DNA from 3 places in the Streptomyces sp. NPDC014733 genome. Region 1 is predicted to be linked to each of the others. Evidence: riboswitches for the same ligand, from Rfam matches in the RefSeq annotation. Region 1 holds a riboswitch; each other region holds the start of a gene.
The links. A riboswitch is a leader RNA that binds a small molecule or an ion and turns the genes downstream of it on or off. The one in region 1 is predicted to bind cyclic di-AMP.
Positions count from the first base shown of each region.

Region 2: linked by a shared signal. The riboswitch ahead of ACF1BH_RS05400 (M23 family metallopeptidase) and the one ahead of ACF1BH_RS28135 (M23 family metallopeptidase) in region 1 are both predicted to bind cyclic di-AMP.
Region 3: linked by a shared signal. The riboswitch ahead of ACF1BH_RS03200 (NlpC/P60 family protein) and the one ahead of ACF1BH_RS28135 (M23 family metallopeptidase) in region 1 are both predicted to bind cyclic di-AMP.

Region 1 is NZ_JBIBYO010000017.1:92,631-102,598, reverse strand. It holds gene ACF1BH_RS28160 (PQQ-binding-like beta-propeller repeat protein) at 1-1,561, opposite strand, end outside; gene trmB (tRNA (guanosine(46)-N7)-methyltransferase TrmB) at 2,135-3,040, shown strand; gene ACF1BH_RS28150 (YDG/SRA domain-containing protein) at 3,054-3,998, opposite strand; gene ACF1BH_RS28145 (hypothetical protein) at 4,289-4,591, shown strand; gene ACF1BH_RS28140 (aldo/keto reductase) at 4,969-5,907, opposite strand; gene ACF1BH_RS28135 (M23 family metallopeptidase) at 6,111-7,259, opposite strand; cyclic di-AMP (ydaO/yuaA leader) riboswitch at 7,272-7,421, opposite strand; gene ACF1BH_RS28130 (DUF2332 domain-containing protein) at 7,810-8,916, shown strand; gene ACF1BH_RS28125 (PP2C family protein-serine/threonine phosphatase) at 9,053-9,968, opposite strand, start outside.
Region 2 is NZ_JBIBYO010000002.1:103,133-113,100, reverse strand. It holds gene ACF1BH_RS05415 (GNAT family N-acetyltransferase) at 1-241, opposite strand, end outside; gene ACF1BH_RS05410 (HPr family phosphocarrier protein) at 449-730, shown strand; gene ACF1BH_RS05405 (GntR family transcriptional regulator) at 1,035-1,727, opposite strand; gene ACF1BH_RS05400 (M23 family metallopeptidase) at 1,954-2,730, opposite strand; cyclic di-AMP (ydaO/yuaA leader) riboswitch at 2,743-2,899, opposite strand; gene ACF1BH_RS05395 (M16 family metallopeptidase) at 3,143-4,525, opposite strand; gene ACF1BH_RS05390 (M16 family metallopeptidase) at 4,564-5,901, opposite strand; gene ACF1BH_RS05385 (DNA topoisomerase (ATP-hydrolyzing) subunit A) at 6,196-8,643, shown strand; gene ACF1BH_RS05380 (CobW family GTP-binding protein) at 8,875-9,968, opposite strand, start outside.
Region 3 is NZ_JBIBYO010000001.1:716,553-726,520, reverse strand. It holds gene ACF1BH_RS03230 (PspC domain-containing protein) at 1-330, shown strand, start outside; gene ACF1BH_RS03225 (hypothetical protein) at 327-539, shown strand; gene ACF1BH_RS03220 (LuxR C-terminal-related transcriptional regulator) at 574-1,401, shown strand; gene ACF1BH_RS03215 (alpha/beta hydrolase) at 1,671-2,795, shown strand; gene ACF1BH_RS03210 (GNAT family N-acetyltransferase) at 2,908-3,630, opposite strand; gene ACF1BH_RS03205 (hypothetical protein) at 3,743-4,096, shown strand; gene ACF1BH_RS03200 (NlpC/P60 family protein) at 4,237-5,382, opposite strand; cyclic di-AMP (ydaO/yuaA leader) riboswitch at 5,390-5,575, opposite strand; gene pcrA (DNA helicase PcrA) at 5,839-8,343, shown strand; gene ACF1BH_RS03190 (peptidoglycan DD-metalloendopeptidase family protein) at 8,415-9,968, opposite strand, start outside.

The DNA.
Region 1 (9,968 bases):
CGGGGTCCTGCGTGGCGGGGTGCGAGGGGCTGCCGTGGGAGGCGCCGACCGCGATGACGTTCTCCCCGTCGAGGGCCACAGCTGCCGCCCCGGAGCGTTTCCACAGACGCTTGCCGGTCTTCAGGTCGACGGCGGTCATGCCCGCGTGGTTGCCGTACGTCGTCACCAGCACCTTCGCGTCCTCGTCGACCATGGTCGTCCGGGCTTCGAGGTCCAGATCCTCCAGGTCACCGGTCAGCTCGATGGTCTTGTCCGGCTTCGGCTTGCCCTCGGTGTCGAACGTCCGCAGCGCCCGCTCGGCGCCGGGTCCGTCGCCACTCATCAGGAGGACCAGCGGGCTGTCGGAGACGATCCGCTGGACCTCCCGCTTCTCGTTGGGGACGAACGCGTTGAAGCTGTCCAGTTCGTGCTCCTGGACCAGCAGCGTCCGGTGCGGCTTGGCCTTCGAGCAGTCGCTGACCCGCGCCAGGTACTCGTTGCTCATCCCGAACGACGCGGTGCAGTCACCGGCGGGCCACTTGAGGGTCCACTTGCCGGCGCCGCCGGAGATGTCGTAGCCGGAGTAGGTGTTGCCGATGGCGACCACGACCTGCTCGTTGCTGATGCCGACGAGCGGGTGGTCCTCCGACCGGCGGCCCTTGAGGTTCCGTACCCACAGGGTGTGGCCGGACTTGGTGTCGAAGACCGAGAGGAACGAACAGTCGCCGCCGCCCGAGTCGAAGACCGCGGCGCCGACGCCGTCGCGGTTCGGCTCCGCGGGCAGCGCGCAGACCGCACCGGCGCCCTTCGGGGTCTCCAGCTCCCATTCCTTCTTGCCGGTCTCGTCGTCGTAGGCGCGGACCCCGTCCTTGTCGCCGTAGACGACGGCACCGTCGGTCATCCACACCGACCGCATGCCGAGCTTCTCGTCGGGCGGGTTGTCGCTCTTCTTCAGATCGACGTTCCACATCTGCGCCATGGACAGCGGCGGCTTCTGCTCCGCCCCGTCACCGGAGGAACCCCTCAGCAGGAAGTACCCGCCGGTGCCGAGGGCCAGCACGAGTACGAGGACGATCGCGAGGATCACGGCCACCGGCACCCCGCGCCGCTGCCCGCCCGGCGGCACCGGCGCCCCCGGTATCCCGCCGGGGCCCTGCCCGAACGGCGCTCCGCCCTGCGGCGGCTGCCCGAACCCCTGCGGCCCGCCGGGCGGCGGGAAACCCGCACCGCCCTGACCGGGAGCCATCGGCCCGCCGGGCGGCGGGTACATCCCGGGCGCGCCGGGCTGCTGACCGTACGCACCGGGGGCGGCCTGTCCGGGGGCGTACGGTCCGGGCGCGCCGGGCTGCGGACCGGGCCCGCCCTGCGGCGCACCGTACGGCCCCGGGGGCGGCGGCGTTCCCGGGTGTCCCTGGGGCGCGGGGGGCTGCGGGCCGCCGGGCTGTCCCTGCGGCGGCACCGGCGCGCCGGGCGCGGGGGGCTTGCCCGTGGAGAGCTGCATCGTTCCGGCGGGGTGCGCCGGGGCCTGCTGGTCCGGGCCCTGCGGCGGGGCCGCGGGCGGCTGGACGGCGGCGAGCTTCATGGTCCCGGCGGGGCGCGCGGGGGCGGGCTGCTCCGGCCCCGGCCGGGGAGCTTCGGGGGCTCCGGGGGCGGCGGGGGCGGCGCCCGCCGGCGGCACGGGCGCAGGCGGGGTGCCCGGTGCGCCCTCGGGCGGGGTACCCGGTGCGCCCGGGGCGGCGGGGGCGGCGCCCTCCTGCCCCGGCCCCTGAACCGCACCGTCGGGCCGGCCCGACCCGGAGCCCGGTGGCTCTCCCTGCGGATGAGCCCCGTTCCCCTGCTCCTGCGTCATTCCGACCGACCCCCTGGTTTGTTCGTTGTGGCGGCCACGCATCGTATGCAGCCCACTGCACAGCGCGCCAACCGCCCCGGAGCCCGGGCGCCCCACGGAATATGGGCGGTGCGGGCCCCGTGTGTGGGGCGTGTGGGGAAGGCGTGTGGGGAGACGTGCGCGGCGGTACGGGGCGGGGGCGGCCGGCCCGGGACAAGCCGGGTCCGGAGCCCGGCCGGGCAGCGCCCCGCCACCGCCCCTCGCCGGCCGATCACCGCCCCCTCAGGAACGCGCCCGACCACCCGCGGCCCGTAGAATCTCCGCACTGTGTCCGAGAACCCCCGCACCCCCGAGTCCGGCAGCCAGGAAACCAGCGTCCCGGAAGGCGCCGCCCCGTCCCGCGCGGACGGCACCCCGGCCGACGGCGCTGTGCACGACGGCCACACGCACGACGGCGCCCCGGAGCCCGGCGGCGCCCAGGCGTCCGGCGCGACGCGGATCCGCCGCGACGGCCCGATGTTCCCCGACGGGAGCGGGCCCGCCGCCGATCCGGCCGGTGACCACCACGAACGCCGGATCCGTTCCTTCCAGCCCCGCCGCAGCCGCGTCTCGCCGAGCCAGGCCGCCGCGCTGCGCCGCCTGTGGCCGGTGTGGGGGCGGGACATCGACGGGCTCTCCCGGATCGACCTCGACACGTTCTTCGACGGCCGCCCGGTCGTCCTGGAGATCGGCTTCGGCATGGGCGAGGCCACCGCGCAGATGGCCGCGGCCGACCCGGACACCGGCATCCTCGCCTGCGACGTCCACACCCCAGGCCAGGGCAACCTCCTCGCCCTCGCCGAGCGGAACGGCCTGACCAACATCCGCGTGGTCAACGGCGACGCGATCATCCTGCTGCGCGAGATGCTCGCCCCCGGCTCCCTGGCCGGCCTGCGCGTCTTCTTCCCCGACCCCTGGCCGAAGAAGCGCCACCACAAGCGCCGCCTCATCCAGCCGGAGTTCATCGGCCTGGCCACCACCCGCCTCGCCCCCGGCGCCCTCGTCCACTGCGCCACCGACTGGGAGCCCTACGCCGAGCAGATGCTCGAAGTCCTCACCGCCGAACCCACCCTCCACAACCTCTACCCCGACTACGCCCCCCGCCCGGCCTTCCGCCCCCTCACCAAGTTCGAGGGCCAGGGCCTGGACAAGGGACACGTGGTGCACGACCTGATGTTCCGGCGGGGGGAGTAGGGGCGCGTGATTTTTAACGATCAGTGGGCGTACTGAATCGATCACCCCAACGCTGTCGATGCTGGCGCACAAACTCCACCTTTATTTCATGCTCCCGGACCTTCTTCAGCTTCCCTTTGATATTCCGGGTCAGCCCGTCGAGCACATCAAGGTGATCGGATAGCTGAAGCGCACCCCGGTCAAACAGTGCATGGCAGTTAGCGCACAGGCAGAGCACATTTTCCAGCACGTCTGGGCCGTTATGCGGCTTACCCAACGCCCGGATATGCGCAGCCTCGCTATACGCCTCACCTCCGGGGGACACCTGGAGGCGCGTCTCGCACATTTGGCACGTATTGCCGTACATTTCCTTTACGGCATGCACCACCTTAGAATCTCGCACCAGACGTTGATACTCCACAGCGCGACGCACCTGCTCTTCCACAGGGGTGTCGGTGAACTGCGGCAGCGCCATCGGCTTCGGCTTGGGTACCTCGCCAGGCGCCAACTTCACCAGCTTGAACTGACAGACGAGAAAGCCTTCTTTCCCGACGGTCATCCAGTGGTCGGCCACCCGGAACAAGCCGCAGTACTCATACCCACCAGTCGCCTTGCGCCTCTTCTTCCCTCTAATCTTCAGACCACGAATGACACGGACTGAGTTGCCGCGTACCTCATTGAGCAGCAATCCGGCGTTCCCTGAACTTTCCATGCTCTGGTCCGCATAGAGGCGCCCCGTGTCCCTATCCCTGCCCCCTTCTCCGGTATAGATGATCTCTTCTTCACCGTAGACGTCGTCCACATATCCGCCGGAGAGGACAATAGAATCTACGCCCCCCGAAGCGGTTCCCGCGATTCCCCTACCCAAGGCACGATGCACCCCGGCTTCGCACAGTTCTGCGTGCCCCTCGAACCACTGCCCCTCGGATATCCCAGCAGGGGCGCCAAAACAAATGGGTGCTGACTTCGCCTTCGCCATGAGTCGATCTTGCCCAGCTGCCAGGGGAATGGCACGCGTCTACGAGCGATGTGCGCAGCGCCACATCTGCCTCTGCCTGCCCCGTCGGGGGCACCAAATCGGTAGCTCAAGTTGCCCGCCCGGCGCGGCACAACCTCCACGGTGCTCAACGGATTTGCACCGTCCATGTAAGCGGCGCTCTCCCGTATGTCGTAGCGCACCGGGCAGCACCGTCAGGCCCACTGGGACGGGCGTAAGGTCCAGCAGCGGGACGTTTCTCAACCCGTGAACGAGAGGCATGAGTGATGGCAATGGCAGGCATTCCGACAGCAGCAGTGGCAGCGACCGGCCTCGTGGGTGGTTACGCCGTGGCCCGGTGGACGAAGAAGCGGCCCCTGGGTGGGGTGGCGTTGGCGGTTGCCGGGGCGGTGGCGGCCAAGGGGTGGCAGGAGAAGGCCGGCGGGAAGGCCGCGGCGGCGCTGGGCGGGGCGTATGTGGCGGCGTTCGCCGGGTCGCATCCGCTGGCGAAGAAGATCGGGGCCTGGCCGTCGGTGTTCGCGGTGGCCGGTGGCATGGCGCTGGCGTCGTGGGCGGTGGCGGACCGACGCGGGTGACCTCGGCAGGCCGGGCGGGGCCGGGCGGTCCGCCGCCGGACGCCCCCCGCCGGGCGGTTCAGCATCGGGCGGTCCGCCGCCGGACAGCCCACCACCGGGCAACCCGCCGCCGGCCAGGGCCGGGCAACCGGCCGACGACCGGGTACGGAGCCGCACCAACCCCACCACCAGCCCAAGGCCTCTCCAGGACAAAGCCGGGACAAAGCCGGGACCAGCCACGGAGCGGCACCGCACGCCCGCCCCGCCCCCGTCCACAGGCAGCTCCCCTCCTCACGCGTCTCCCTACGCGTCTCCCCACGGATCTCTCCTGTCCGCTCGCGTCCGGCCGGTCCGCCCCGGCGCACGGCCCCAGGGGCGGACCGGCCGTTCGCCCCTTCCTACGCCGAAGCCTCGTCCAGCAGCTTCTGTTCCTCGGCGGTGAGCCGGAGGTCCTGGACGGCCAGGAGGGCCGGGAGCTGGGCGGTGGTGCGGGCGCTGGCGATGGGGGCGGTGACCGTGGGGCGGGCGGCGAGCCAGGCGAGAGCGACGGTGGCCACCTCCGCGCCGTGTGCTGTGGCGACGGCGTCCAGGGCGGTCAGGACGCGGACGCCGCGGTCGGTGGCGAGGTGGGCGGCTGCCTTGCCGGAGCGGACGCTGTCGACGTCCGTGCCGGGACGGTACTTGCCGGTCAGGAAGCCGGAGGCGAGCCCGTAGTACGGGACGGCGCCCACGTCGTGGCGGGCGGCGACCTCGGCCAGTTCGCCCTCGTAGGTGTCGCGGGAGACCAGGTTGTACTGCGGCTGGAGGGCGACGTAGCGGGCCAGGCCCTCGCGCTCGGAGAAGGACAGCGCCTCCTCCAGGCGGGCGGCCGAGATGTTGGAGGCGGCGATCTCACGGACCTTGCCGGCCCGGACGAGGTCGTCGAGGACGGTCAGGAACTCGCCGACCTCCAGCGACTCGTCGTCGTAGTGGGTGTAGTAGAGGTCGATGTGGTCGGTGCGCAGGCGGCGCAGCGAACCCTCGACGGCCTTCTTGATCGTGGCGGCGGAGAGGCCCTTGAGGCCGGGGAGGGCACCGACCTTGGTGGCGATGACGACGTCGTCGCGGTTGCCGCGGGCGGCGAGCCAGTTGCCGATGACGGTCTCGGACTCGCCGCCCTCGTTGCCGGGAACCCAGGCCGAGTAGGCGTCGGCGGTGTCGATGAAGTTGCCGCCGCCGGCGACGTACGCGTCGAGCACCGCGAACGACTCGGCCTCGTCGGTGGACCAGCCGAAAACGTTGCCGCCGAGGCAGAGCGGGGAGACGGAGAGCGAGCCGAGAGGCTTACGTGTGGTCATGCCGTCATTCAACACACCGCGCGGCGGCGGCATTTCCGGGCCGCGGCATCCGGGTGTACCGGCCCCGGCACACCTGGCAGCCCATCCGCGCGGGCGGCCCGGAGCCCGGCGCGCGGTGGTGGCCCGGAGCCCGGCCCGGCGCGCGACGTCCTCACGCGCGCCCCGGACGCGAGCCCCGGACTCCCCTCAGGGCCGCAGCGGGCTCAGACGTTCAGACCCCGGGCCCGCAGCCACGGCATCGGGTCGATCGGGCCGCCGCCACCGGGACGGACCTCCAGGTGGAGATGGGGGCCGGTGACGTTCCCGGTGGCGCCGACGCGGCCGATGACCTCGCCGGTGGAGACCTTGCCGCCGGTCTTCACCATCGACGAGAGGTGGCAGAACCACAGCTCCGTACCGTCGTCGAGGGTGAGGACGATGCGGTAGCCGTACGCACCGGCCCAGCCCGCCTGGGTGATGGTGCCGGAGTGGACGGCCTTGACGGGCGTGCCCGTGGGGGCGGCGAAGTCCTGGCCCGTGTGGTCGGCGGCCCAGCGGTCACCGGCCTGGCCGAAGCCGGCGGTGAGGGTGTACGAGGTGACCGGCAGCAGATAGCTCTTGGCCAGCTCGGCCAGGCGCGCGGCCTCGGCCTTCGCGCGGGCCTCGGCCTCGCGCTTCGCCTTGGCGGCCGCCTCCTTGCGCGCGGCCTCGGCGCGCTCCGCCTTCGCGTCGGCCACCGCCTCCTTGTGGTCGCTCGCGGCGGTCTGCTCCGCGCGGGCGAGCGCGCGGTGTTCGGCGGCCTCCCGGGCGTCGCGCTCACCGGCCTCCTGCTGGGTGTCGGCCTGCTGGAGGATGCGGCTGCGCAGCGCCTCCCCGGCGCCCGTGCCCTGCCCGTCCTCGGCGGTGAGGCCGGCGGACGAGAGCGGCGCCGCGGTGGTGGCCGGGCCGGACGCGTCGTCGGAGCCGAGCAACGGCCCGATGCCGGGCAGCGATTCGGCGGCCGGCAGCGCTCCGGTGACGTCGGAGGCGAGGGCGCCGATGTCCGGCATGGAGATCGGGACCGGCGGCTTGTCCTCGGCGGTCGCCATGCCGCCGGCGCCGACCGCCGCGATCACCCCGACGCCGAGGACCGTGCCGCTGCGGGCCAGCGCGGAGCGCTGCTTCCCGACGCGGTGCCGGCCGCGGACGGACCGCACGGACTCCTCGGTCGGGTTCCACTCGCCGGGACCGTCGTCCGCGACACCGTACGGGCCGGGGCCCTCCGGGGCGAACGCGCCCGGAGCGAAGGTGGCCGTATCGGTCAGGGAATCCGGCAGATCCTGGGGGAGGGGGTGGGCGGACGGAGCCTCGGGGGCAAGCCTGTTGGACGCCACGGGGGCGCACTCCTTTCCTTCCTTCGCGCCTACCGGGTTAGCTGACGGGTTCGGAGCAGGAAGGTCTCCTACGGGCGGCCTCTGGCCGAGGCGTCCGATTCACCCCATGGAGGTGGTTCCCCGGTTCCCTCGGCGCCGCTCGGGACACCGCGGCAAAGACAGGACACGTCACGGCAGTTCACGAAATATCGACGCATCGGCGTGCGGGGAGACGCCGTAGCGGGAAGTGACCACCGGTGTGCCTGGGTGCCCGGCATACCTGAAGAGCGCGTACGGGATTCGGCGTGGGGGCACGGTGCCGCCTCTGCGACGGCTGGGACGACCGCGCTCCGTTATCGGACAGTAATAGAGATCGCGGCCGATTTCCAAGCGATCCCGCGAATCCCCTCCGTACGACGACGGCTCTTGGCCAAGACTTTTCGGGGCAACGTCCGTGCAAACCGGTCGAGTTGATCACCCTTCACGAAACGGCCTGCGGATGATTGTGCATCACTTGTTATGCGGAGGGGTGCGCACTCCTCACGCTCCGTGAGGGCAGTAGCGTCTGATCATGGTCGTCGACTTCGTCAACAACGCACAGGCCCTGGCAGCGCGCTACCGGGACTTCTCCTGGAGGGAGGCGCGGGGCCGCTGCGCGGCCCACGAGGAGCTGACGGCACGGATCGGGCAGGACCCGGAGCTGTGCGAACTCCTCGCCGCGTCCCTCCCGGTGGGCAACAAGCAGCAGCCCAACCTCCTGCTGGCGGCCGTCCGCCACCTCGACGGCCCGCACGCCGAGCAGGGCCCGCGCGGTGAGCCGGCGTACGGCCGCTGGCGCGAGTGGACGATCCGGCACTGGGACGAGGTCCGTGCGGTCGTCATGAGCCGCTCCACCCAGACCAACGAGCCGGGCCGCTGCGCCACCTTGCTGCCTCTCCTGGCCCGCCTCCGCGGCCCGTTGGCCCTCCTGGAGGTCGGCACCTCGGCCGGTCTCTGCCTCCACCCGGACCGCTACCGGTACGCGTACGAGCCGGACGCCGCCCCAGGGGCCCCCGGGCCGGACACGTCCCCGGAGGCGCACGTCCTCGGCGCCCCGGACAGCCCGGTCACCTTCCGGTGCCGCGTCGGACGGGAGGACCGGGTGGCCGCGGCGGATGCGGCGACGCCCGCGCGGCTCCCGGAGATCGTGTGGCGCGGCGGCATCGACCTCACGCCGCTCGACCCGGTGGACGACCCCGAGGCGCTGCGCTGGCTACGGTCCCTGGTGTGGCCGGGCACCCCGGAGCGGGCACAGCGGCTGACGGCGGCGGTGGACGCGGTACGGGCGGCGCCGCGGCCCGAGATCGTCCGCGGCGACCTGGTCGAGGAGTTGCCGGCGCTGGCGGCGCGGGTCCCGGCGGACGCCACACTCGTCGTCTTTCACACCTCGGTACTGCCGTATCTGCCGCCCGCGCACCGGGAGCGGTTCGCCGACCGGGTGCGCGCGCTGCTCGCCGGGCGGCCGGGCGGCGGCCACTGGATCTCCCAGGAACACCACTCCGTCACCCCGTGGCTCCCCGCCCCGGCCGCCGGCCGCCTCACCCCGGGCCACCGGGAACAGCTGCTGACCCTCGCGCTGGACGACCGCCCGGTGGCCCTGACGGGGGCACACGGCCAGAGCCTCCACTGGGTGGCGTAGAGGTCTCCGCCCACGGGGCCGTACCGGCGCGCGGGAGCCGGCCGCGCGCCCCGCGTGCCGGGGCGGCCCCGGGCTCCCCGCGCGCCCGGCGCGTGCCCGCGCTCCGCGCGCCCCGTCACTCCCCCGTGCTCCGGCCCTACTCCTCCAACGGCCGCTGCACCGCCAGCAGCGCCATGTCGTCCGTGCCCGCCCCGCCCGTGTGCGCGGCGACCTCGGTGACCAGCGTGTCCAGCAGCCGGTCGGGCCCGGAGAAGACCCGGCCGCGCAGCCGGGCCACCGGGTCGTAGAACTCCCCCGCCCGGTCGCGCGCCTCGGTCAGCCCGTCGGTGAACAGCAGCAGGAGCGAACCGGCGGGGTAGAACAGCTCGTCCGCGCGGTCCGGCCACCCGGCCACCTCGCTCATCCCCAGCGGCAGCGCGTGCACCGCGGGCACCAGTGTCCGCAGCCCGCCGTCCGGGGTGAGCAGCAGCGGTGGCGGATGCCCCCGGTTCAGGACGCGCAGCACGGCGCGCTCCCCGGACGGGATCTCCGCGAGCACGGCCGTGGTGAACCCCTCGTACTGGTCGAGGCCCTCGCGCCGCCGCCCCTCCCGCTGGAGCGCCCGCTCCAGCCGCCCGGCCACCGCCTCCAGCGTCGCCTCCTGCTCCGCCGCCTCCCGGAACGCCCCGATGACGATCACCGCCGCCTCGACCGCCTCCAGCCCCTTCCCCCGCACGTCGCCGACGATCAGCCGGACCCCGTGCGGCGTCTCCTGCACCGCGTACAGGTCCCCGCCGATCCGCGCGTCGGCCTGCGCCCCCACGTAACGGGCGGCGACCGCCAGCCCCCCGATCCGCTCCGGCGGCGTCGGCAGCACCGCCCGCTGGGCCGCCTCGGAGACATCGCGTACGGAGGCGAGCCGGGCGTCGGAGAGGCGGACGACGCGGTTGATGCCGAGGGCGAGGAGGGCGACGACGAAGACGGTGGAGACCCCGGTGGCGGCCAGGCCGGTGTCCCGGGTACTGGCGTAGAGCGCCGCCGCCACTGCGCCGAGCACCGCCGCGAGGACGGTG
Region 2 (9,968 bases), on a different contig from region 1:
CGAGGCCGACCCGGTCGACGTAGTCGTGGTGGGTGAAGCGGTGCACGTCGCGGTCGGAGAGACGGGGGTAGGGAGCGAAGAAGCGGTAGTACTTCGACTCGTCCGAGACCTGTTCGTAGAAGGAGACCAGGCGCTCGGCGTCGTCCGGGGTGATCGGGCGGATCCGGGCGGTGCCGCCGTCGCGCAGCACCACATCGGCTTCCCAGTGACTCGGGTACGCGTGATCCGGCGGCTGCTGCATGCGGACAGCGTACGACCGGGCACCGACAACCGGCCCGGTGCGCGCGCGGCCGGGCGCGAGGCGGGCCGCGGGTGGGCGAACGGTGGTGGCCGGGCAGCGTCAACCGGGCCGGACGTGGTGCGGAACACCGGAGGTGGGACTTCCGGGGCACCGGGGACCTCATGAGAGACTGGTCTAGACAACTGTGACGACTTGAAGGGCAACACCATGGCTGAGCGCCGCGTCAATGTCGGTTGGGCCGAGGGGCTGCACGCCCGTCCCGCCTCGATCTTCGTCCGTGCGGCCACCGCCGCCGGCGTTCCCGTGACGATCGCCAAGGCCGACGGCAACCCCGTCAACGCGGCCTCGATGCTCGCGGTGCTGGGCCTGGGCGCCCAGGGCGGCGAAGAGATCGTGCTCGCCTCGGACGCCGAGGGCGCCGAGGCCGCGCTGGAGCGTCTGGCGAAGCTGGTCGCCGAGGGGCTCGACGAGCTGCCGGAGACCGTCTGAACCGGGACGCCCCCGCCTCCCCGCAGCCGGGGAAAGGCCCCGCCGCCACGACCGGAACCGGTCACCGCGGCGGGGCCTTTCGCCTTCCCGGCGACGGAACGCCGCGCACCGCGCACCACGGCGGCCCGCTCCCCCGCCCGTAATTCCCCGCCCCTTCGGCACCGCACGCCCGAACAGTGGAATGCGCCGCCCCACAGGTGCGGCAATTCCCGGATGGCGTGTTTTATCGGAACCCGATTCCACAATTTTCCGTACGAGGCCGAAAGGATCCCGCCATGCGTCGGGCATCCCGTATACCGCGCCCCTAGGAAGAACGCACGCGCCCCCTGCCGACGGGGCGTGCCACGGGGCGCGCCGCGGCCTGCCGGTGCCGCGGGCGGTAGGCCGGCAGCGACCGCGCCACGTGCGAGGCCATCGTGGCCCGTGCCGCCTCCGCGTCGCCACGGGCCACCGCGTCCAGCACCGCGCCGTGGTCGTCCCAGGTCTCCGCGTACCGCGCCGGACGCTCGACGACATACATCCACTCGATCTTCCGCCGCACCTGGGTCAGCAGCGCGGTCAGCCCCGGATTGCCCGCCGCCAGCGCCAGCGTCTCGTGGAACCAGCCGTCCAGCCGGGGCAGGTCACCCGGGCATTCACGGCGGGCGCGCTCCCTGCCGAGCCGCACCACGCCCCGCAGGACCTTCAGCTGCGCGTCGGTGCGGCGGGCCGCCGCGCGGGCGGCGCCCATCGGCTCCAGGAGGGCCCGCAGGTCCAGGAGATCGGCGGCCTCCTGGGCGGTGGGCGCGGCGACGCAGGCGCCCGCGTGGCGACGCGCGGTGACGAACCCTTCCGACTGGAGGGTCCGTAACGCCTCACGGACCGGCACCCGGGAGACGCCGTACCGGGTGGCCAGAATGTCCTCGACGAGGCGGCTGCCGGGAATCAGCGCACCGGAAACGATGTCGTCGCGAATCGCCGTGGAGATACGCTGCACGGAAATCTCGCCTTGCGTCATCGCGGGCACCTCCACCGTCCTCCCCGGAAAACGCCGGTGCACGGCGCCTTTTCCGCGACTCTATTCGACGGTGACGGCCCCTTTACCGCCTTCACACATTCATGGAAATCTTTTGGGGAGTGCGTTCCCCGGCCGCGGGAAATCCGGCCATCCGCCGGACGGCACCGGACACGGCGGAGCCCCGGACACCCTGTGAGGGCGGTCCGGGGCTCCGGGGGGTGCGGGGTCAGACGTTGACGCCGTGCGCCCGCAGGTAGGCGATCGGGTCGATGTCCGAGCCGTAGTCCGGGCCGGTGCGGGCCTCGAAGTGCAGGTGCGGGCCGGTGACGTTGCCGGTCGCGCCGGACAGCGCGATCTGCTGACCGGGCATCACCTGCTGGCCGACCGAGACACCGATCTGCGACAGGTGGCCGTACTGGGTGTACGTGCCGTCGTTCATCTTGATGACGACGTTGTTGCCGTAGGCACCGCCCCAGCCGGCCTCGACGACGGTGCCCGCACCGACGGCGTGCACGGTGGTGCCGGTGGCGGCATGGAAGTCGATACCGGTGTGGGTGCCGGAGGACCACAGTCCGCTGGACGCCTTGTAGGCGGTGGAGACGTACGAGCCGGCGATCGGGGCGACGAAGGCGTTGAGGCGCTTGCGCTCCTCCTCGCGGGCGGCGCGGACCTCGTCCTCGTGCCGCTTGTCGGCCGCAGCCTTGGCGGCCTGGGCCTGCTTCACCGCGTCGGCCTCGGCCTTCGCCTTGGCCTCGGCCGTCTCGGCGACGGCCTGCTGCGCATCGGCCTGGGCCTGGACGCGCTCGGCGAGTTCGTCACCGAGGACGACGGCCCGCTGCAGCCCCGTGTCGTGCGCGGCGCCGGAGGTGGCGGCCATCGCAGGGGAGGAGACGGAGGCGACGACGCCGGTGGCGGCGAGACCGGCGATGCCGGCGATGTTGCGGGTCGTCCGGGCGCTGCGGCTCGGACGGCGGTGCTTCCCGGTGGCACGGGTGAACGCCATGTGCTGGCTGGTCCTTTCCTTCCTTCTCGCCTACCGGGTTAGCTGACGGGTTCGGAGCAGGAAGGTCTCCTACGGGTTCCTCCGGAGAGGCACCCGATTCACCCCAGGGGACATGTGGGTCCCCGGCTCCCCTGGCTCGCGCCGTACGGGGACTCGGCGATGGCTGTCCGGTGCCGCGGTTGCGGCGTGCTGCTGACGGACAGCGCGCATGACGCTAATCGCGGCAACTTTCAATCGGCAAACAGAAACGCCATATTGTGCGTTACGCCACACCGGATCCACGGAACCGGAATCCGACGTTCCTCAGCACAAAGGGGATCCCGAGGGCGTTTCTTCCCCCTCGGGATCCCCTTTCGTCCGGCTCTGCCGGGCTGTCGGAACGGCCCGGCCGGGGCCGCCGCCCCACGGTTCGTCAGCCGCTGACGACCGTCACCTCACCGATGCCCAGTGCCCGGACCGGCTCGGCGATCTGCGCCGCGTCACCGACCAGCACCGTCACCAGCCGGTCGGCCGGGAACGCGCTGACCACGGCGGCGGTCGCCTCGACCGTGCCGGTCTCGGCCAGCCGCGCGTACAGCTGCGCCTGGTAGTCGTCCGGAAGATGCTGCTCCACCTGGTCGGCGAGGGTGCCCGCGACCGCTGCCGCCGTCTCGTACTTCAGCGGCGCGACGCCGACGAGGTTCTGCACCGCGACGTCCCGCTCGGCGTCGGTCAGCCCCTCCGCCGCGAGGGTGCGCAGCACCTTCCACAGGTCGTCGAGGGCCGGGCCGGTGGACTCGGTGTCGACCGAGCCGCTGATCGCCAGCATCGAGGCGCCGGTGGGCCCGCCGGGCGCGTCCGGCGCCGACGACCGCAGCACCTGGCCGAAGGCCCGCACCCCGTAGGTGTAGCCCTTCTCCTCACGCAGCACCCGGTCCAGACGCGACGTCAGGGTGCCGCCCAGGCAGTACGTGCCGAGGACCTGCGCGGGCCACTGGCGGTCGTGGCGGTCGGCGCCGATCCGCCCGATGAGCAGCTGCGTCTGCACCGCGCCGGGGCGGTCGACGATCACGACACGGCCGGTGTCGTCCGCGGTGATCGGTGAGACGGCGACCGGCTCGGCGGGCGACCCCTGCCAGGCACCCAGCGTGTCGGCGAGCGCCGCGTCCACGTCGATGCCGGTGAAGTCACCGACGATCACGACGGTGGCCGCCGCGGGCCGCACATGCGCGGCGTAGAACGCCCGGACGGCCGCCGCGTCGATGCGACCGACGGTCTCCTCGGTGCCCTGCCGGGGCCGCGACATCCGCGACGACGCGGGGAACAGCTCCTTGGACAGCGCCATCGCGGCGCGGCGCCCCGGGTTGGCCAGCTCGTGCGGGATCTCGTCGAGGCGGTTGCGCACCAGGCGCTCCACCTCGCTCTCGGGGAAGGCGGGGGCGCGCAGCGCGTCGGCGAGCAACCCCAGCGCGCGCGACAGCCGGGAGGCCGGGACCTCCAGGGAGACGCGGACACCGGGGTGGTCGGCGTGCGCGTCCAACGTGGCGCCGCAGCGCTCCAGCTCGGCGGCGAACTCCTCGGCGTCGTGCCGGTCGGTGCCCTCCGACAACGCCCGCGCCATGATCGTGGCGACGCCGTCCAGGCCCTCCGGCTCGGTCTCCAGCGGCGCGACGATGTCGACCTCGACGGCGACGACCTGCTGGCCGGGGCGGTGGCTGCGCAGCACCGTCAGGCCGTTGGGCAGCGCGCCGCGCTCGGGCGCCGGGAAGGCCCACGGCCTGGGTGCCCCGCCCCGGGGCTGCGGGTGGAAGGTCATCTCGCTCATGGCCAGGTCCTCGCGGGTGGTGGCGTCGCTCACCGGTCCGCCTCCTCGTCGTTGTCGGCGGTGTCGTCGGCGGCGGTCGGCTCGTACACGAGCACCGCGCGGTTGTCGGGGCGCAGCCGGGCCTGCGCGACGGCCTGCACCTCCTCGGGCGTGATGTCCAGAACACGCCCCACGGCGGTCAGCGCCAGCTGCGGGTCACCGAACAGGACGGCGTAGCGGCACAGTTCGTCGGCGCGGCCGCTGACCGTCGCGAGGCGGTCCAGCCACTCGCGCTCCAGCTGGGCCTGCGCCCGCTCCATCTCCTCCGGGGTCGGCCCCTCGGCGGCGAACCGGGCCAGCTCCTCGTCGACGGCGCTCTCGATGGCCGCGACCTCCACGCCACCGGACGTCTTGACGTCCAGCCAGCCAAGGGACGGCGCGCCGGCCAGCCGCAGCAGACCGAACCCGGCGGCGACGGCGGAGCGGTCGCGGCGCACCAGACGGTTGTAGAGGCGCGAGGACTCGCCGCCGCCCAGGACGGTCAGCGCGAGATCGGCGGCGTCGGCCTCCCGGGTGCCGTCGTGCGGCAGACGGTAGGCCGCCATCAGGGCGCGCGAGGGCACCTCCTCCTCGACGACCTCCCGCAGCTCGCCGCCGACGGTCTCCGGCAGCTCACCGCTGCGCGGCGGCTGCTTGCCGTCGTGCGACGGGATCGAACCGAAGTACTTCTCGATCCAGGCGAGCGTCTGCTCGGGGTCGATGTCGCCGACCACCGACAGGACGGCGTTGTTCGGCGCGTAATAGGTACGGAAGAACGCCCGCGCGTCCTCCAGGGACGCCGCATCCAGATCGGCCATCGACCCGATGGGCGTGTGGTGGTACGGGTGGCCCTCCGGGTACGCCATGGCCGTCAGCTTCTCGAAGGCCGTGCCGTAGGGGACGTTGTCGTACCGCTGGCGGCGTTCGTTCTTGACGACGTCGCGCTGGTTCTCCAGCGACTCCTCGTCGAGCGCGGTCAGGAGGGAGCCCATGCGGTCCGCCTCCAGCCAGAGCGCCAGCTCCAGCTCATGGGCGGGCATGGTCTCGAAATAGTTGGTGCGCTCGAAGCTCGTGGTGCCGTTCAGCGACCCGCCGGCGCCCTGCACCAGCTCGAAGTGACCGTTCCCCTTGACCTGCGCGGACCCCTGGAACATCAGGTGCTCGAAGAGGTGAGCCAGACCCGTACGGCCCTTGACCTCGTGACGGGATCCGACGTCGTACCAGAGGCAGACCGCTGCCACCGGTGTCAGAGGGTCTACCGAGAGCACCACGCGCAGGCCGTTGGCCAGCCGGTGCTCGGTCGCTGTCAGGCCGCCGGAGCCGGCTTTTTCTGTGGCCGTGTGACCCATGGGCATGTACGTCCCTTCGATCCGCTTGCGAAGAAGTCCTGTCACTGTATGCAACCGCGCCGACATCTGGCGAAGTTCCCGCCCGACCGCCCCCGTACGAGCGTCGGGAGGCGCGCCACGGGCCCCTGGAGGGGAGTCGCGTCCGGCGTTGTCGGTGGGGCGGTCCACAATGGTCCGCGTCGGAGTCAGCAGACTCACCGGTCGATCCCCCGCCGGTCGGACCGGCAGCTGTTCACCAACGGCTGGTCGACCCACACATCGGCAGTAGACGCAGCAGAAGGAGCCGCAGCCGCGATGGCCCGCCGCAGCACGAAGACCCCGCCGCCGGACGACTTCGAGGAGAGGATCCTCGACATCGACGTCGTCGACGAGATGCAGGGTTCCTTCCTCGAGTACGCGTATTCGGTCATCTACTCCCGCGCCCTGCCGGACGCCCGGGACGGCATGAAGCCCGTGCAGCGCCGCATCCTCTACCAGATGAACGAGATGGGCCTGCGCCCCGACCGCGGCTACGTCAAGTGCGCCCGCGTCGTCGGCGAGGTCATGGGCAAGCTCCACCCGCACGGCGACGCCTCCATCTACGACGCCCTGGTGCGCATGGCGCAGCCGTTCTCGATGCGGCTGCCCCTGGTGGACGGCCACGGCAACTTCGGCTCGCTCGGCAACGACGACCCGCCCGCCGCGATGCGGTACACCGAGTGCCGGATGGCGTCCCCGTCGTCCCTGATGACGGAGTCGATCGACGAGGACACCGTCGACTTCGCGCCGAACTACGACGGCCAGGAGCAGGAGCCGGTCACCCTCCCCGCCGCGTACCCGAACCTCCTGGTCAACGGCGCGTCCGGGATCGCCGTCGGTATGGCGACGAACATGCCGCCGCACAACCTCGGCGAGGTCATCGCCGCCGCGCGCCACCTCATCAAGCACCCCGACGCCGACCTCGAAACGCTGATGCGGTTCGTGCCGGGTCCCGATCTGCCCACCGGTGGCCGGATCGTGGGGCTGGGCGGTGTGCGCGACGCGTACGAGAAGGGCCGCGGCACCTTCAAGATCCGCGCCACGGTGGCGATCGAGAACGTCACCGCGCGCCGCAAGGGCCTGGTCGTCACCGAACTGCCCTTCAGCGTCGGTCCCGAGAAGGTCATCTCGAAGATCAAGGACCTGGTCGGCTCGAAGAAGCTGCAGGGCATCGCCGACGTCAAGGACCTCACCGACCGCGAACACGGTCTGCGCCTGGTCATCGAGATCAAGAACGGCTTCAACCCGGAAGCCGTCCTGGAGCAGCTCTACAAGCTGACGCCGATGGAGGAGTCCTTCGGCATCAACAACGTCGCCCTCGTCGACGGCCAGCCACTCACCCTGGGCCTCAAGGAGCTGCTGGAGGTCTACGTCGACCACCGCTTCGAGGTCGTACGGCGGCGCAGCGAGTTCCGCCGCGGCAAGCGCCGCGACCGGCTCCACCTGGTGGAGGGCCTGCTCACCGCCCTTGTCGACATCGACGAGGTCATCCGCCTGATCCGCTCCAGCGAGAACAGCGCCCAGGCCAAGGAGCGGCTGATCGAGCGCTTCTCCCTGAGCGACATCCAGACGCAGTACATCCTGGACACGCCGCTGCGCCGGCTCACCAAGTTCGACCGCATCGAGCTGGAGTCGGAACGCGACACGCTGCGCAACGAGATCGAGAAGCTGACCCGCATCCTGGATTCGGACGCCGAGCTGCGCAAGCTGGTCTCCGGCGAACTCGCCGCCGTCGCCAAGAAGTACGGCACCGAGCGCCGCACCGTGCTGCTGGAGTCCGCCGGCACCTCGGTCGCCGCGGTGCCGCTGGAGGTCTCCGACGACCCGTGCCGGGTGTTGCTGTCGTCGACGGGTCTGCTGGCCCGGACCGCCGGCGGGGACACCCCGTTCGACGCCGACGCCAAACGGGTCAAGCACGACGTGATCGTCTCCGCCGTGCCCGCAACCACCCGGGGCGAGGTCGGTGCCGTGACCTCGACGGGACGGCTGCTGCGACTGCCGGTGATCGACCTGCCGCAGCTCCCCGAGACGGCGGCCGCCCCCAGCCTCGCCGGCGGCGCGCAGCTGTCGGAGTTCCTGACGCTGCAGGACGACGAGACACTGATCTGCCTGACCACGCTCGACGAGTCCTCGCCGGGCCTCGCACTCGGTACGGAACAGGGCATCGTCAAACGCGTGGTGCCCGACTACCCGGCCAACAAGGACGAGTTGGAGGTCATCACCCTCAAGGAGGGCGACCGCATCGTCGGCGCCGCCGAACTGCGCACCGGCGAGGAGGACCTGGTCTTCATCACCGACGAGGCGCAACTGCTGCGGTATCCGGCCTCGCAGGTCCGGCCGCAGGGCCGACCGGCGGGCGGCATGGCCGGCGTCAAGCTCGGCGCAGGCTCCAAGGTGCTCTCCTTCGCCGCCGTCGACCCGGCGGCCGACGCGGTGGTCTTCACCGTCGCCGGTTCTCACGGCATGCTCGACGGCTCGGTGGCGACGGCCAAGCTCACGCCGTTCGACCAGTACCCGCGCAAGGGCCGCGCCACCGGCGGTGTCCGCTGCCAGCGCTTCCTGAAGGGCGAGGACTGTCTCACCCTCGCCTGGGCGGGCCCGGCCCCCGCCCGCGCCGCCGACGCCAAGGGCGCCCCGGTTCCCCTCCCGGAACCGGACCCGCGACGCGACGGCTCCGGCGTACCACTGACAAAGAAGGTGACGTCCTTGGCAGGGCCCGCGTAGGGGCACCGGCACGACCGACGGCCCGGCTGCTGACCGCGACATCAGGTCGGCAGCGACGCCGAGTCGACAGCCACGTCGAAGGGGCGCTCCCGCACCGTGTGGGGCGGGGGCGCCCCTTGTGCTGTACGGGGGGGTGTCTGTGCGGAGGAGGGCGGACGAGTCGTCGCCGCTGTTGTCCTGGGACTGTTGGTTCTTCGAGGGGGTTCCTCAGGTGGTTCTTCGGGGCTGTCGTTATGCCTCTTGCCCGTCCTGGTCATCGCGGTCGGCCACGTAGCGCAGGACGCCCCACATGGCGCGCTCCAACAGGTCGTCGTCGGAGGAGGGCGTGGGGTGGGGTGGTGTCGCGTCCTGGGGTGACGTTGCGTTCTGGGGTGGTTGGGTGTGCGCGGGTGAGGCGTTGGGGAGCGGCGCGGTGACAGTCACTGCTTCCGTCATCCTGCATGCACTCAACTCACCCCGCAGTGACTCCGCGTCGATACCGCTACCGATGAGAACAAGCTGCGTGCAGCGCTCCTCACCACGCTCCCAGAGCGTCGGGTAGAAGCGGAGAAAGTCACCGACTGCATGCACTCCGAACTTCTGCCTGCTCCCTGGGACGTCGAAGTGCACGAACCCCTTGATGCGGTACAGACCCGCCGGACGGCTGTCGAGGAAGTCCATCAGCCGACGCGGGTGCATGGCGACAGGCGAGGTGAACTCCACGCTCTGGTAGCCACTGTGCAGGTGCTGTCCGTGGCAGTCGCCCGAACATGCTTCACCGGCGACGTGACCATGCCCCTCATGGGGCTGCGACTGTCGCCGGCCCTCGGGCGAGGCGTCATACGCGCGCGCACTGCCATCACCTTCAACCACCAGGTCATGCGGAGGTTGAGGAAGGTGACCGTCACGAGGCGCCGCGCCCGGCTGACAGTCACCCTGCGAACTCATACACATCACCACTTCCTCGCCGCGACGCGCAGCGCGGAAGTCGGCGGTCTCGCGGAGCAAATCCTCGAACGACAGCTGCTTTACCGCGTGGTCACCGTCGCCCCCCGGCCCGCGGTCGAAGAACATCTCCGGATCGATACGTCCGTATGCCGCGCAAATCACGGGCCGCCCGGGCGCCAGCTCTCCCAAGGTGGTGGTGAGCCGTCGCCGCTGTTCGCCACCGATGCGGTCAGCCTTGTTGAGTACGACGAGATCGGCAATGCCCACATGCCGGTCGAGTTCGGGATGGCGGCTACGTGTTGCATCGAACTCGGCGGCATCGACGACCTCGACCAAGCCGCCATAGACAACCCGGGTGTTCTCGCTGGCGAGGATCATGCGGATGAGTTCCTGGGGCT
Region 3 (9,968 bases), on a different contig from region 1:
CCGATCGAGGTCGTGGTCGTCGGCGACTGCCCGCTGGACGAGGCGCTGGGCGCGCAGATGAAGGCCGCCCGCGAGGCGATGGTCAATGCCGCGAAGTACGGCGGCGACGGCGGGCCGGTGCAGGTCTTCGCGGAGGTGGAGGGCCGCACGGTCTTCGTCTCGGTACGCGACCGGGGGCCGGGCTTCGATCTGGACGCCGTCCCCGACGACCGGATGGGCGTCCGCGAGTCCATCATCGGCCGGATGGAACGCAACGGCGGCACCGCCCGGCTGCGGTCCGTGCCCGGCGGCGGCACCGAGGTCGAGCTGGAGATGGAGCGCGCCGAATGACGCCGTCCCCCGGCTCGCCCCACGCCCCGTCCCTCCCCGCCACCACGGCCGCCCCCAACGCCCTCCCCGCGAACGCCCCGACGAGCACCCGGGCGACCGGCACCCATATGACCGGCACCCCCATGACCGGCACCCCCATGACCGGCACCGCGCCCACCGGGCGCCGCATACGCCGCGGCGGCGACACGGCCCGCCGCACCGCGCGATGATGACGACGCAGACCACGAGGGACGGACGGAAGAGATGAACAGCGACGGCGCACAGCAGGGCACGAGCGGCGGCGACGCCCCCCTGAGCACACCGGTCGGCACCGGCACACCGGCCCCCGACGCCGCCACGGCACCCGACGGGCCCGCGACGCTGGGGCCGGTGGACGGCTCCCCGGTCGGTGACGGGGCGGGCGAGGAGCAGCGCACCGTACGGGTGGTGCTCGTCGACGACCACCGGATGTTCCGTACCGGCGTCCAGGCGGAGATCGGGGTGACGGAGCGGACCGGTGTCGAGGTGGTCGGCGAGGCGGCCGATGTCGACCAGGCGATCACGGTCATCACCGCCACCCGTCCCGAGGTCGTGCTCCTGGACGTCCATCTGCCCGGTGGCGGCGGTGTGGAGGTGCTGCGCCGCAGCGTGACGCAGATGGCCGACCCGGAGCGGCCGGTCCGTTTCCTGGCGCTGTCGGTCTCCGATGCGGCCGAGGACGTCATCGGCGTCATCCGGGGCGGCGCCCGCGGCTACGTCACCAAGACGATCACCGGTAAGGACCTGATCGACGCGATCTTCCGGGTGGCCGACGGCGACGCGGTGTTCTCCCCCCGGCTGGCCGGGTTCGTCCTCGACGCGTTCGCCTCGACGGACGCCCCGCCGGTGGACGAGGACCTGGACCGCCTCACCCAGCGGGAGCGCGAGGTCCTGCGGCTGATCGCCCGCGGCTATGCGTACAAGGAGATCGCCAAGCAGCTCTTCATCTCCGTCAAGACGGTGGAGTCGCATGTCTCCGCGGTGCTGCGCAAGCTCCAGCTCTCCAACCGCCACGAACTGACCCGCTGGGCCGCCGCCCGCCGCCTGGTCTGACACGGGGCCGTGCTCCGGGCCGGGCCGCCCCGGAGCACGCCGGAGGGGCGCCAGGCCCGCCGAGGAGGGCGATCCCGGCCCACCGGGGCCGGGGCCCGGGTGCCGCTCCGGAGATCCGTCCGGCGACAGGAGGAAAGAAGCTCGCGAAGAGGGGCAACCAGGACGTCGTGGAACGCCGTCTAACGGCGCGGAAAGGCTCGCTGCCGTCGGCGCGGCCACCACCCCGTCGATCGCGTACACGTCGTACATGTCCTGGAAGCGAGATCCCGATGAGCCTGACGGGCACGCCCTTCTTCCTCACCTCGCTTCTGCTGCTGGTCGTCGCGATCGTCCTGCCGCTGGCGCTGTGGAGCCGGATAGCCGGGCCGCGTCCGGTACGCGGCGCCGTCCGTCTGGCGATGCTGCTGTTCGCCCAGGCCACCGCCATCACCCTGGTCTTCGTACTGGTCAACAACGCCAACAACCTCTACGACACCTGGGACGACCTGCTCGGCACCGGGAGCCACATCGAGGCGGCCCACGATCTCGGGCCCGACGGGCTGGGCGGCCGCCAGATCTCCGCCGAGCCGCGCCGGGCCCAGGCGTTCCGCCCCGCGGACGATCCGGTGGTCGGCCCCGGTGTGCAGGTGACGGAGCTCCAGGGCCGTATCTCCGGTGTCAGCGGTGAGGTGTATGTCTGGCTGCCGCCGCAGTACCACGACCCGGCGTACCGGACCAAGAAGTTCCCGGTGGTCGAGCTGCTGCCCGGCTATCCCGGCTCGGCCAAGTCCTGGCTGGGCACGCTGGCGGCCGGCCGGCAGCTGCAACCGCTGATGGAGCGCGGGGAGATCAAGCCGTTCATCCTGGTCGCACCGCGTACCAACATCTACCAGGGCGCCGACACGGGCTGCGTCAACATCCCCGGGAAGGTCAACGCCGACAGCTGGCTGACCGTCGACGTACGCCAGATGATCATCGACACCTTCCGGGCCGAGGACCGCGCCGATTCCTGGGCGCTGGCCGGTTACTCCGCCGGGGCGCACTGCGCGACCCGGCTCGCGCTGGCCCACCCCGACCGCTACCACGCGGCGGTCGGCATGTCCGGGTACAACGACCCGGCGGGCGAGGCCACCTCGCTCGCCGGCAAGGACCCGAAGCTGCGGATCGAGAGCAACCCGCTGCACGAGCTGCGGGAGGCCAACCTGGCCGGCCGCCCGCCGCGCACCGCGCTCTTCCTCTCCGGCGCCTCCGGCGACGGCTACGAAGCCGGTCTCGGACTGCAGCGGGAGGCCCGGCGCCCCACCACGGTGACCGTGCAGCACATCGGCAAGGACGCCGGTGGTCACACGAGCGCGGTGTGGCGCGAACAGGTCCCCGAGATCTTCCGCTGGCTGAGCCACCAGGTCCGGAGCTGACGCACCGGGCCCGCGGAGCGCCCGCGCCGCGCACCCGGGCCTGCCGTGCCGCCCCGCCGCCCGCGCCCCGCGGACCGCCCACGCCCCGTGAGCCTCCCGCGCCCCACGCCCCTCACCCCTCGCAGACCATCTCCGTCACCGGGGAGCGCAGGCACCAGCCCAGGGCGGTGTACAGCTCCCGGCCGGAGGGGGTGGCGACGAGTACGCCCTCGGTGGCGCCCCGCCGGGCGGCGTGGACGCCGAGCGTCGTCATCACCAGGCGGCCCAGGCCCCGGCGGCGGTGTGCCGGTTCGGTGGTGATCATGTCGTAGACGGCGGAGACCGGGGCGCCGCCCGTGCCGCCGGTGAGCGCGGTCCGGCCGCTCGCGGCGGGTACGCCGGCCGCGTCGCCCGTGGCCCACACCCGTACGTCCAGGATCCCGTCGCACTCCTCGGTGTCGAGGCGGTAGCCGGGCGGAGCGGGCGTGACCTGGTCGGACGGTGGCGGCGGGGCCGTCATGAGGTACTGCGGCCCGTGGAGGCGCCAGGCGTCGGAGAGCAGCGGCGCGACCTCGGCACGGGGCGCGAAGATCTTGAGCCAGGTGTGCGGCGCCGCCACCGTACGGGCCAGGTCGCGCAGCGCCCCGGGGTCGGGGGCCGGGACGATGTACCGCACGGCGTCCCGCGGAGATCCCAGCTCGATGCGGAAGCCGCCCGGGACCGCCCGCGGCGCCGGGTGGGTGCGGGCCCGCGCCCACCCGTGTGCCCAGACCTCGATGACCCGTACGAGACCGGCCCGGTCGGCGATGCCCACCGAGCCCCCTGAACCGGCGCCCTTGCCGTTCCCCAGCTCCATGCGCCGCAGCCTAGAACCGGCCCCACGGCGCGGACAGGCCACGAACAGGCCAGGAACAGCCGCGACGAGGCCCCCCGAAGGTGTTATGGGGGAGACCGTTACGATCCGTCGTATGGACGTAGTAATCAATGTCTTCGTCGGTCTGCACATCATTGGTATCGCCTCCCTGCTGGGGGGCTTTCTCACGCAGATGAAGGCGATGGGCGCGGGCACCGCCCGGTTCGTGCCGGCGATGCTGCACGGTGCGCTGACGATGCTGGTCACCGGCGTCGCGCTGGTCGGCCTGAACCAGGCCCAGGGCAGCTCCGTCGACAACATCAAGATCGGCGTCAAGCTGGCCGTCCTGGTCGTCATCCTGGGGCTGGTCTACGTCAAGCGGGACGAGGAGAGCATCGCCAAGCCGCTGTTCGGCACGGTCGGCCTGCTCACCATGGTCAACATCTTCATCGCGGTGCTCTGGACCTGAGCCCGACCGGGGCGCGCGGCCGCATCCCCCGCGCCCCCGGCACACTCCGCGTACGCCTCCGGCCCGGCCCCTCACCGAGGGACCGGGCCGGAGCCGTGCAACCGGGGAGGCGCGCGGTGCGACGGCCTCCCCGAGGGGCGTCACGCGGGGCGGACGCTGCCGTAGATCGGCATGTAGTAGATCGACTCGATGCGGACGCTGGCGCCCGGCTTCGGGGCGTGGATCATCTTGCCGTCGCCGATGTACATCCCGACGTGGCTGATGTCGTTGTAGAAGAACACCAGGTCACCGGGGGCGAGGTCCTTGGTGGCGACGCGCTGGCCGACCTTGACCTGGTCCCACGTCGTACGCGGCAGGCTCACCCCGGCCGCCTTCCACGCGGCCTGCGTCAGCCCGGAGCAGTCGTAGGAGTTGGGGCCGGTGGCGCCCCAGACGTACGGCTTGCCCATCTGGGCGCGGGCGAACGCGAGCGCCTTCTCGGCCTTGGTGCGGTACGAGCCGTCGGCCGGGCCGCCGCCCTGGCCCGGGTCGGTCGTGCCCGTACCGGGGGAGCCGGTGTCCGCGCCGCCGCCGGGCTGCTCGTGCTGCTTGCGCTCCTCCTCCTCGGCCTTGCGGCGGGCCGCCTCCTCCTTCTGGCGCTCCAGCTCCGCCAGCCGCGCCTTCTCCTGGGCGGTCAGCTCGGAGAGCAGCTGGCGGGCCTCGGCCAGCTTGCCCTGGACCGTCCGCTTGGAGCCGGCCAGCTCGGACCGCGACTCCTGGAGGCGGTCCAGGCTGCGGGTCGCCTCGGCCCGCTGGTGGGCGGCGGCGGCCTGTTGCTCCTGGTAGGCGTCGACGGCCTGCTGCTGCCGCCCGGTCAGCCGCTCCATCAGATGGCTGCGGTCGGCGAACTGCTGCGGGTCCTTGGAGAACATCAGCTGCGCGGTGGTGCTCACCCCGCCGCTGCGGTACTGCGCGGCGGCGAAGGTGCCCAGCTCCCGGCGGGCCTCGTTGAGCTTGCCGGTGCGGCGCGCCGCGGCGTCCTGGAGGTCGCTGACCTCGGACCGCCGCGCGTCGACGCGCTCCTTGACGGCGTTGTACTTCTGGGTCGCGACCTCGGCCTGGCGGTAGAGGGTGTCGACCTTCTTCTTGACCTCTTCGACGGTCGGCTTCGGGGAGCGGGGGGACGCCTCGGCAGACTGCGAGAGCAGGGTGACCGTGGCGAGGGCCGCGGTCGTCAGGCCGGCGGCCGTCCGGCGGCTGCCGGGCGAGATGAGGACGCGGGTACGCGGCTTGCGGTGCGACGGCAAGGCCGACGACTCCTTCCGTGGACCGCCTACCGGGTTAGCTGTCGGGTTCGGGCGGTGTCGCAGACGGAAGGCTTGCCCTACGGTCCGTACGTGCGCACGCGCGCGGCCGTACCGACCGATTCACCCCGGTGGTGCTGATGGGTCCCCGGCTCCGGGTGCCGTGGGGCAGGGCCGGACTCGGCGGAGGCGGCCCGTGCGGACGCTGTCGTCCACGGGATGCGGGCAGCCCGAGCGTGAACCTAGCCAACTCGTGTGGCTCCTGTGAAGGCAGATGTTCGATTTGCCCGAAACCTTTTCGTGGCCTGTGTGCATGAGGTGACGTTCGTGTGGGCAGGGCGAGGCTTCTGCGTGGAATGCCGGGTTCCCGGGGCGACGCGGAGCGGAACGCCCCGGACTTCCGGCCTTTCCCCGGCTCCGGCCCCGACTGTCAGTGGGGCGGCCTAGACTCGGTGGGCGATGAGCAGCCTCTTTGACGACAGCTTCCTGGCGGACCTCGCCCCCAAGGACGAGGAGCCCCCGCCGCCCCCCGAGGACGAGCACGGCCCGGCCCCGGAGGAGGTCCCGCACGACCTCTTCAGCGGGAAGTTCGACGCCCCCGTACCCCGGGACGCGCACTACCGCGACGGCGCCGCCCGCCCCGCGGTCGACCCGGCCACGCTCCTGGAAGGGCTCAACGACGCCCAGAAGGCCGCCGTGGTGCACTCCGGCGGCCCGCTGCTGATCGTCGCCGGAGCCGGTTCCGGCAAGACCCGGGTGCTCACCCACCGCATCGCGCACCTGCTCGCCGCCCGCGGCGTCCACCCCGGCCAGATCCTCGCGATCACCTTCACCAACAAGGCCGCCGGTGAGATGAAGGAGCGCGTCGAGGAGCTGGTCGGCCCCCGGGCCAACGCCATGTGGGTCTCCACCTTCCACAGCGCCTGCGTCCGCATCCTGCGCCGCGAGTCCAAGCACCTCGGCTTCACCTCGTCGTTCTCGATCTACGACGCCGCCGACTCCAAGCGCCTGATGGCCCTGGTCTGCCGCGATCTCGATCTCGACCCCAAGCGGTTCCCGCCCAAGTCCTTCAGCGCCAAGGTCTCCAACCTCAAGAACGAGCTCATCGACGAGGAGACCTTCGCCGGACAGGCGGCCGACGGCTTCGAGAAGACGCTGGCCCAGGCGTACGCGCTCTACCAGGCGCGGCTGCGCGAGGCCAACGCCCTGGACTTCGACGACATCATCATGACGACCGTCAACCTCCTCCAGGCGTTCCCGGACGTCGCGGCCCACTACCGCCGCCGCTTCCGCCACGTCATGGTCGACGAGTACCAGGACACCAACCACGCGCAGTACACCCTCGTGCGCGAGCTGGTCGGTCCGGCCGAATCCGCCGCCGAGCTGTGCGTCGTCGGCGACGCCGACCAGTCGATCTACGCCTTCCGCGGCGCCACGATCCGCAACATCCTCCAGTTCGAGGAGGACTACCCGGACGCCACGACGATCCTGCTGGAGCAGAACTACCGCTCCACCCAGACCATCCTCTCCGCCGCCAACGCCGTCATCGAGCGGAACGAGAACCGCCGCCCCAAGAACCTCTGGACCGAAGCCGGCGAGGGCCCCCGCATCACGGGGTACGTCGCCGACACCGAGCACGACGAGGCCCAGTTCGTCGCCGAGGAGATCGACCGCCTCACCGACGCGAAGGACGCCCGCGCCGGAGACGTCGCGATCTTCTACCGCACCAACGCCCAGTCCCGCGTCTTCGAGGAAATCCTCATCCGCGTCGGACTGCCCTACAAGGTCGTCGGCGGCGTCCGCTTCTACGAGCGCAAGGAGGTCCGCGACATCCTCGCGTACCTGCGGGTGCTCGCCAACCCGGAGGACACCGTCCCGCTCCGCCGGATCCTCAATGTCCCCAAGCGCGGCATCGGTGACCGCGCCGAGGCGATGATCGACGCCCTGGCACTCCGCGAGAAGATCAGCTTCCCCCAGGCGCTGCGCCGCGTCGACGAGGCGTACGGCATGGCCGCCCGCTCCGCCAACGCCGTCCGGCGCTTCAACACCCTGATGGAAGAGCTGCGCACCATCGTCGAGTCCGGCGCCGGACCGGCCACCGTCCTCGAAGCGGTCCTGGAGCGCACCGGATACCTGGCCGAGCTGCAGTCCTCCACCGACCCGCAGGACGAGACCCGGATCGAGAACCTCCAGGAACTCGCCGCCGTGGCCCTGGAGTTCGAGCAGGACCGCGTGGCCGGCCCCGCCGCGGAGGGCGCGGACGCCGATGCGGAGGAGCCCGTATCCGGTGGCACGCTCGCCGACTTCCTGGAGCAGGTCGCACTGGTCGCCGACTCCGACCAGATCCCCGACGAGGACGAGGACGGCAGCGGCGTCGTCACGCTCATGACCCTGCACACCGCCAAGGGGCTGGAGTTCCCGGTCGTCTTCCTCACCGGCATGGAGGACGGCGTCTTCCCGCACATGCGCGCCCTCGGCCAGACCAAGGAGCTGGAGGAGGAGCGCCGCCTCGCCTACGTCGGCATCACCCGCGCCCGCGAGCGCCTCTACCTCACCCGCTCCACGATGCGCAGCGCCTGGGGACAGCCGTCGTACAACCCGCCGTCGCGGTTCCTGGAGGAGATCCCCGCGTCGTTCGTCGACTGGCGGCGCACCGGCCCGGCGACCCCGTCCGCGACGATGGGCGGTATGCGCTCCGGCGGCAGCGGGGGCGGCGGCGGTCTCAGCTCCGGTTTCGGTACACCGCGGGCCAAGAGCGGCCCCAGCGGGTTCGCCACCCGGCGGGGCAACGACCGCCCGGCGGTGGCGCTCACCGTCGGCGACCGCGTCACCCACGACAGCTTCGGCCTCGGCACGGTCACCGGCGTCAAGGGCAGCGGGGACAACGCCGAGGCGACGATCGACTTCGGCGGTGAGAAGCCCAAGCGGCTGCTGCTGCGGTACGCCCCGGTCGAGAAGCTGTGAAAAAGGCCCGGCCCTCAGGGGGCCGGGCCACCACGCGGGCGCCTGCCGGAGTGACCGGCGGGCGCCGGACGTCAGTTGGGGTTGAGCCCGTGGCTCTGCAGCCACGGCAGCGGGTTGATCGGCGAGCCGCCGCCCGGCCGCACCTCGAAGTGCAGATGCGGGCCGGTGGAGTTGCCGGAGCTGCCCGAGTACGCGATCTGGTCCCCGGCCTTGACCGAGCCGGAGCGGATCTTGGTGCTGCTGAGGTGGCAGTACCACGTCTCCGTACCGTCGGGTGACGTCACGATCGCCATGTTGCCGTAGGCGGAGTTCCACTGGGTGCGGACGGTGCCGTCGGTCGCGGCCATCACGGGGGTGCCGTACTGGACGGGGAAATCGATGCCGGTGTGGACGGACATCCAGTTGACGCCCGCCTGACCGAAGAGCGCGCTCAGCCCGTGCTGCGAGACCGGCAGCAGGAACTTCGGGCGCAGGGCCTCCTTGCGCCGCGCCTCATCCTCCTTGCGCTTCTTCTCGGCGACCTGCCGGGCCTTGAGGTCGATGCGCTCCTGGGTGCGGCTCGCCCGGTCGGCGAAGTCGTCGGCCCCGGCGCTGAGTCCGGCGAGCTGGGTGTCGAGCTTGCTGTTGGCCGTCGACGGCTTGACGCCCCCGGCCTCCGGCGCCGCCTGCGCCGCCTCGTCCTTCTCGTCCCCGCCGAAGCTGCCGACGGTGGCCGCCGCGGCGGCGCAGACACCGAGGGCGGCGACCGAGGGCACCGCGATGGTCAGCAGCGCCGAGCGCTTCGCCGTCCGGCGGCGGCTGCGGCTGCGCCCGGAGGGGGCGGCGGCCCGGCCGTGGTCGGGGGCGTCGTCGGTGAGGTCGGACGGGACGACCGGGACCGCCTGGGTCATCGCGTCGGCGACCGCGGCGGCGCGCGCCCCCGAACCGGACCCCGGGGACCCGGCCTCGGGCCGCGGCGGTTCGGCGGGCTCGTGCGGCAGTGCGTCGACGGCCGGGGGGCCGCTCTGCGCCGGGATGATCGCGGTGGCCGCCTGGTCGATCGTCGGCCACACGGCGGTGGCGTCGTGCCCGGCGACGTCGTGCCCGGCGTCCTCGGTGAGGACCGGCCACACGGCGGTGGCGTCGTGCCCGGCCGCGCCGTGCCCGATGTCCTCGGTGAGGACGGGCTGCGCGGCCGTGGCGGTCGCCTCGTAGCCGCCGGTGCCGTAGGCCGTCCGGTCGTCGTACCCGGTGGTGTCGTAACGGCCGGCGCCGATGGAGAAGCCGCCGCTGCCGAGGGGGTCACCGGCGTAGTCGTACGTGCCGGTGCCGGGTGCGTCCGCGACGGGTCCGGCGGTGTCGTAGGTGCCGGTTCCGTAGCCGGCGTGGTGCGTGCCGGTCGCGTAGGCGCCGGTGTGGGTGCCGTACCCGTCGTCGTAGCCGTACGCAGAGGTGCCGGCGCCGGGCGTCTCGTGGCCGGTGTGGGCGTACGGGTCGTAACCGCCGGCCTGCGCGTCCGTGCCGTAGCCGTTCCCGTAGCTCACGGTGTGGTGCGCGCCGGTGTCGTAACCGGTCGTGTCGTACCCGACGGTGGGGTAGGCGCCCGTGTCGTGCGTGCCGGTGCCGTACGAGGACGCGGCGTAGGA